One region of the Shinella sp. WSC3-e genome, then DNA from elsewhere that is predicted to be linked to it. Evidence: riboswitches for the same ligand, from Rfam matches in the RefSeq annotation. Region 1 holds a riboswitch; the other holds the start of a gene.

Region 1 (3,473 bases):
GGACCTTGCCGGCGATTGTGGCGTCGGCCGCTTCCGGCTGGTGCGCGATTTCGCCCGGCTCACCGGCCTGACGCCGCATGCCTACCTGCTCCAGCGCCGCACCGAGCTTGCCCGCCGGCTGATCGCGGCCGGCACCCCGCTTGCCGAGGCCGCCATCGAAGCCGGCTTTGCCGACCAGAGCCACATGACGCGCAATTTCACCCGCCGCTACGGCTATACGCCCGGCGCCTATCTCGCCGCGCGCGCCTGAGCGGCCCGCATCCCGCAATTTCATTCAAGACCCCCGGCGCCCTTCCGGTGTTCCCTGCTGCCTTTCAACCCGCATGGAACCAGACATGACTTCCGAATTCCTCATCACCTCGCTCGTCGTCATCCTTCTGCCGGGCACCGGCGTGATCTATACGCTGGCGCTCGGCATCAGCGGCGGGTTCCGCGCCGCCGTCCTGGCCGCCTTCGGCTGCACGCTCGGCATCGTTCCGCATATCCTCGCCAGCGTGGTCGGCCTTGCCGCCGTGCTGCATGCCAGCGCGCTCGCCTTCGAGGTGCTGCGCTATATCGGCGTCGCCTATCTCCTGTTCATCGCCTGGAGCCTGCTGAAGGACAGCAATGCGCTCGATGTCGGGCCTGAGCAGGCACCGGCCGGCAGTGCGCTGAGGATCGTGCGCAAGGGCATCCTCACCAACATCTTCAACCCGAAGCTCTCGCTGTTCTTCCTCGCCTTCCTGCCGCAGTTCATCCCGGTGAGCGCCTCCGGAGATGCCACGGGCCAGATGCTTTTCCTCGGCGGCGTCTTCATGGCCCTCACCTTCCTCGTCTTTGTCGGCTATGGGGCGCTTGCCGCCGGCCTGCGCCGGCAGGTGCTGAGCCGGCCGGCGGTCATCGTCTGGATGCAGCGCAGCTTCGCCGCCGCCCTCGGCCTGATGGGCCTCCGGCTCGCGCTGTCCGACCGCTGACCGATCAGTTGCCGGACAGGTGGAAATGATGCAGCGGACCGTGGCCGGAGCCGACGGTCAACGCATCCGACAGGCGCACGGCACCGGCGATGAAGCGCTTGGCCGCCGCCACGGCATCGGCAAGCGCCTGCCCCTTGCCGAGCTCGGCGGCGATCGCGCTCGACAGCGAGCAGCCGGTGCCATGCGTGTTGCGCGTCAGCACGCGCACGCCCTCGAACCAGTGCAGCCGATCGGGCGTCGCGAGCACGTCGGGGCTCTCGCTGCCCGGCAGGTGCCCGCCCTTCAGCAGCACCGCCTTCGGCCCGAGGTCGAGCAGCCGCCTTGCCTGGTCCTCCATGCCGGCCCGGTCCACGGCCTCCGCCTCACCCAGAAGAGCCGCCGCCTCCGGCAGGTTCGGCGTGAGCACGCTTGCGCGCGGCAGCAGCTGGTGCACCAGCGCCGCCACGGCCTCCTGCGCCAGGAGCGAAGCCCCGCCCTTGGCGACCATGACGGGATCGAGCACGATGGGCACCGCGCGATGCGGCGACAAGGCGGCCGCCACCGCTTCGGCGATCTCCGCCGAGGCGATCATGCCGATCTTCACCGCATCCACCCGGATATCCGCGAAAACCGCGGCGATCTGTGCCGCCACGAAGTCGGGCGGGACCAGATGCACGCCGGAAACGCCCTGCGTGTTCTGTGCCGTCAGGGCCGTCAGCGCCGCCATGCCGTAGGTGCCGCGCGCGGCAAAGGTCTTGAGATCCGCCTGGATGCCGGCGCCGCCCGAGGGATCGGAGCCCGCGATCGAGAGAATGTTTGCGATTGTGTCGGCCATCTCGCCTCCTTCCCGGCAGGGGCGGCCTCGGGGTGGCGGCGATGCGGCACCCGTTCGACTCCCTCCGCCGGCATGATCCGGTTCAGGTTCAAAGGGTGCTTCTCAGCCCGCCTTCCGGCGGACGCCCCTGTCTTGAACGGGTTTTCGCAAATGACGCGGCGCCTGTCACGCCGAAAGTGGCGTCGCAGCGCGTTTGCCACCGGCGCCATGCATCCTTTTCCCCGAGAGCGGGGAAAAGGTGGCGGATTAAATCGTGGGCGGGTGAGCCCGCCCGCTCAGGCCTTGGTGACGTGGTATTCCTTGATGGCAACCATCTTGATCGCCGGATAACGTTCCGCCTCGTAGCGCAGCGAGAAGGCATCCTGCGCCAGGAAGACCGGGTCGCCGTCGAGGTCGCGGGCGATATCGCCGCGGCGCTGGGTGACGAACTTGTCCAGCTCCGCCGCGCTGTCCGACGAGATCCAGCGGCAGACGGAAAAGCGCGACATTTCGAAGGAGACGGGCAGGCCGTATTCCGCCGAAAGCCGCTCCTTCAACACGTCGAGCTGCAGCGCACCGACGACGCCGACGATGGCGGGCGAGCCGTCTTCCGGCGAAAAGAGCTGCACGACGCCCTCCTCCGCCATCTGCTGGAGCGCTTCCTTCAGCTTCTTGGCCTTCATCGCATCCTCCAGCCGCACGCGGCGCAGGATTTCCGGCGCGAAGTTCGGCACGCCTTCAAAGACCAGCGCCTCGCCTTCCGTCAGCGTGTCGCCGATGCGGAGCGTGCCGTGGTTGGGGATGCCCACCACGTCGCCGGCATAAGCCGTATCGGCCAGCTGCCGCTGCGAGGCGAAGAAGAACTGCGGGGCCGAAAGGCCGATCGTCTTGCCCGTGCGGGCAAGGCGCACCTTCATGCCGCGCTCCAGCATGCCGGAGCAGACGCGGGCGAAGGCGATGCGGTCGCGATGGTTCGGGTCCATGTTCGCCTGGATCTTGAAGACGAAGGCCGTCATCTTGTCTTCCGAGGCATGCACCTTGCGCACGTCCGCCACCTGGTCGCGCGGCGGCGGCGCGAAGGCGCCGAGCGCGTTGATGAGGTCGCGAACGCCGAAATTGCGGAGCGCCGAGCCGAAGAAGACCGGCGTCATGTGCCCTTCGAGGAAAGCTTCCTGGTCGTAGGGCCGGCAGGCCTCGCGGGCGAGCTCAAGCTCCTCGGTGAAGGCGGCCCGCTCGTTTTCCGGCAGGTTCTTCGCCACCACCGCCGGGTCGTCGATCCTCGTCGGCTGCACCTGCGTGTCCGAGCCGCGGAAGGTGCGGTCGGCCAGGTGATAGGAGCCGCAGAAGGTCTTCGAGCGGCCGACCGGCCAGGTGACCGGGGCGGTGTCGAGCGCCAGCTTCTCCTCCACCTCGTCGAGGATTTCGAACGGATCGCGGCTTTCGCGGTCCATCTTGTTGACGAAGGTGATGATCGGGATGTCGCGCAGGCGGCAGACCTCGAACAGCTTGAGCGTGCGCGGCTCGATGCCCTTGGCGGCGTCGATGACCATGACGGCCGCATCCACCGCCGTCAGCGTGCGGTAGGTGTCGTCGGCGAAGTCCTCGTGGCCGGGTGTATCGAGAATGTTGAAGACGTTACCGTCATATTCGAAGGTCATCACCGAGGTGACGACGGAGATGCCGCGTTCACGCTCGATCTTCATCCAGTCCGAGCGGGTCTGGATGCG
Region 2 (3,473 bases), 1.0 Mb from region 1:
CCTCCGCGCTCTCCCGCTCGCACCAGGGTGCCAGCATGCCGCCGGCAAAGCCGGAGGCCCCGAGGCCCACCTTTTCGGCGCGCTCGGTGATGGTGACGTCGAAACCGTGGCGATAGAGCTGCCAGGCGACCGTGAGGCCGGCAACGCCGGCCCCCTTGACGAGGACGCGCATGGTCATTCTCCGGCCGGGGCGCCGGCAAGCGGCATATAAAGGTCGCCGCCGTCGCGATATTTCGCCGCCATGGCCTCCAGTCCCTCCTTCTGCGCCTCGGCGCGGATATCGTGCGAGATGCGCATGGAGCAGAATTTCGGGCCGCACATGGAGCAGAAATGCGCCACCTTGTGCGCCTCCTTCGGCAGCGTCTCGTCGTGGAACGCGCGCGCGGTCTCCGGATCGAGCGAGAGGTTGAACTGGTCCTCCCAGCGGAACTCGAAGCGGGCGCGCGACAGCGCGTCGTCGCGGATCTTCGCCGCCGGATGGCCCTTGGCGAGGTCGGCGGCGTGGGCGGCGATCTTGTAGGTGATGACGCCGACCTTCACGTCGTCGCGGTCGGGCAGGCCGAGATGTTCCTTCGGCGTGACGTAGCAGAGCATGGCCGTGCCGAACCAGCCGATCATCGCGGCGCCGATGCCCGAGGTGATGTGGTCGTAGCCGGGGGCGATGTCGGTCGTCAGCGGCCCGAGCGTGTAGAAGGGCGCCTCGCCGCAGGTCCTCAGCTGCTTGTCCATGTTCTCCTTGATCTTGTGCATCGGCACATGGCCGGGGCCTTCGATCATCACCTGGCAATCCTTTGCCCACGCGATCTGCGTCAGCTCGCCGAGCGTTTCGAGTTCGGCGAACTGCGCGGCGTCGTTGGCGTCGGCGATCGAGCCGGGGCGGAGGCCATCGCCCAGCGAAAAGGAGACGTCATAGGCGCGGCAGATGTCGCAGATCTCCTCGAAATGCTCGTAGAGGAAGCTTTCCCGGTGGTGATGGAGACACCATTTGGCCATGATCGAGCCGCCGCGCGAGACGATGCCGGTGACGCGGTTCACGGTGAGCGGGATATAGGCGAGCCGCACGCCGGCATGGATGGTGAAATAGTCGACGCCCTGTTCGGCCTGCTCGATCAGCGTGTCGCGGAAGACCTCCCAGGTGAGGTCCTCGGCAATGCCGTTCACCTTCTCCAGCGCCTGGTAGAGCGGCACGGTGCCGATCGGGACCGGCGCATTGCGGATGATCCATTCGCGGATGTTGTGGATGTTGCGGCCGGTGGAAAGGTCCATGACCGTATCGCCGCCCCAGCGGATCGCCCAGACCATCTTCTCGACCTCTTCCGCCATGGAGGAGGTGACGGCGGAATTGCCGATATTGGCATTGATCTTCACCAGGAAATTCCGGCCGATGATCATCGGCTCGGCTTCCGGATGGTTGATGTTGGCCGGGATGATGGCCCGGCCGCTCGCGACTTCCTGGCGAACGAATTCCGGCGTGACGAAGTCGGGGATATGGGCACCGAAGCTCTCGCCGTCGCGGATGAGCGCCTCTTTGGCGGCCTTGCGGCCGAGGTTCTCGCGGATGGCGATGAATTCCATTTCCGGCGTGATGATGCCGGCGCGGGCATAGGCGAGCTGGGTGACGGCCTTGCCGTCCTTCGCCCGGCGCGGCCGGTTGCGCACGGGAAATTCCGGCGTCAGCCGTTCGCCGGAGGCAAAGCCGTTGTCTTCCGGGCGGATGTGGCGGCCTTCATAGTCCTCGGTGTCGCCGCGCGCCGCGACCCAGGCTTCGCGCAGCCGCGGCAGGCCGCTCTCGATCGAGACGACATGGGCGGGGTCGGTATAGGGGCCGGAGGCGTCGTAGACGATGACCGGCGGTTCGCCGGAGGTCGGGTGCAGCGCGATCTCGCGCATCGGCACGCGGATCTCCGGGTGCTGCTCGCCGGCTATGTGGATCTTTCGCGAGGCGGGAAGGGCGCCCGTCGTGACGGTGGGGGTGAGCTTCTGGGCGGCAATGTTCATCGTGAGGCTCCAAGTTTGCGGTTGGAGACCCAGTCCTAGAGCCGGAATGATGGAAGGACGCGTAGGCGGAATCCGGGTTGCGGATTTCGGGTTCTACAGCGCTTGCACCGTCCCTACGCCAGTATGAACTGGATCAGGTTCAACGGGTCACTGCGCTGCGAATGCCAGCAGTATCTCAGCCCCTTGTCGGGACCCCCCTGGTGAATGCCCTAAGCAAAGACGCTGCGTGGCGATTTGTCAACGGGGTAAAATATGTAAGAATAAGCTTACGTTATATTGCGCGAAACACGCTGCAGAAACGAGCCATGCAACCCATATGGCCGCTTGTTCCGTTTCTCGCGGCGCCCTCTCCTCGGTCATGCTCGGGCTTGACCCGAGCATCCATAGCCGCGGGCGGAACGTGGATCCTCGGCTCAAGGCCGAGGATGACGGCAGTGGGTGGAGGCAAACGGAAACGGCGGGGTTTTACCCCGCCGTTCTCTTTGAAATCCCTTGCGAAAACTACTCGCGTTCGCCGGTGAAATTCAGCAGGAGCTGGAAGATGTTGACGAAGTTCAGGTATAGCGAAAGCGCGCCGAACACGGCCATTTTCTGCTGCGATTCCTGGTCGATGTTCTCGGCATACTGTTCCTTGATGTTCTGCGTGTCCCAGGCGGTGAGGCCGACGAAGACGGCGATGCCGATCACGGAGATGGCGAACTGCAGTGCGGTCGAACCGAGGAAGATGTTGACGATCGAGGCGATGATGACGCCGATCAGGCCCATGATCAGGAACGAGCCGAACTTCGACAGGTCACGCTTCGTCACATAGCCGTAGAGGCTCGTCGTGCCGAACATGGTGGCGGCGATGAAGAAGGTGCGGGCGATGCTCGTACCGGTGAAGACGAGGAACACCGAGGCGAGCGACAGGCCCATGACGGCGCAGAAGGCCCAGAAGGTCATCTGCGCGGCGCTGGCCGACATCGTCTGGATCTTGAACGAGAAGAAGAAGACGAAGGCGAGCGGCGCCAGCATCACCACCCACTTCAGCGGCGAGGAGAAGATCGGCACGTAGAGGGCCGGCGTCGAGCCGACGATAAAGGCGACGAGGCCGGTGATGACGAGGCCTGCGCCCATGTAGTTGTAGACGCGCAGCATGTGCTGGCGCAGGCCCTCGTCGAAGAGGGCGGCCGACTGCGCCTGCGCGCCGTAGCCAAATCGCTGTTGTACGGGGTCCATCGAATGTCTCCTTCGGTTTGGAAGCGGTTGATCAGTAGAGCGTGCGCGAGAGATCGCGCGCGGTTTGCGCCAGGTCGTCGGCCTTGCGGCTTTCCGACACAAGCGCATAGGCGACGTCGCCGATCTGCCAGTAGGCGGCCCGGGCATTGTCGGCGTGGAAGAGCAGGACATGCTGCACGGCGAACGAGCCGGGGCGTACCGCGAACAGCGACAGGCGCTCGTCCTTGCGCGGTTCCAGCACCAGCTCGACGCTCGGG

The links. A riboswitch is a leader RNA that binds a small molecule or an ion and turns the genes downstream of it on or off. The one in region 1 is predicted to bind thiamine pyrophosphate.
Region 2: linked by a shared signal. The riboswitch ahead of thiC (phosphomethylpyrimidine synthase ThiC) and the one ahead of thiD (bifunctional hydroxymethylpyrimidine kinase/phosphomethylpyrimidine kinase) in region 1 are both predicted to bind thiamine pyrophosphate.

What each region holds. Positions count from the first base shown of each region.
Region 1 covers NZ_OZ000530.1:4,215,405-4,218,877, reverse strand. The annotation lists gene AABF56_RS20700 (AraC family transcriptional regulator) at 1-250, shown strand, start outside; gene AABF56_RS20695 (LysE family translocator) at 336-953, shown strand; gene thiD (bifunctional hydroxymethylpyrimidine kinase/phosphomethylpyrimidine kinase) at 958-1,767, opposite strand; TPP riboswitch at 1,810-1,906, opposite strand; gene AABF56_RS20685 (peptide chain release factor 3) at 2,043-3,473, opposite strand, start outside.
Region 2 covers NZ_OZ000530.1:3,192,577-3,196,049, reverse strand. The annotation lists gene thiO (glycine oxidase ThiO) at 1-172, opposite strand, end outside; gene thiC (phosphomethylpyrimidine synthase ThiC) at 175-1,998, opposite strand; TPP riboswitch at 2,091-2,207, opposite strand; gene AABF56_RS15835 (Bax inhibitor-1/YccA family protein) at 2,500-3,216, opposite strand; gene AABF56_RS15830 (anti-sigma factor family protein) at 3,248-3,473, opposite strand, start outside.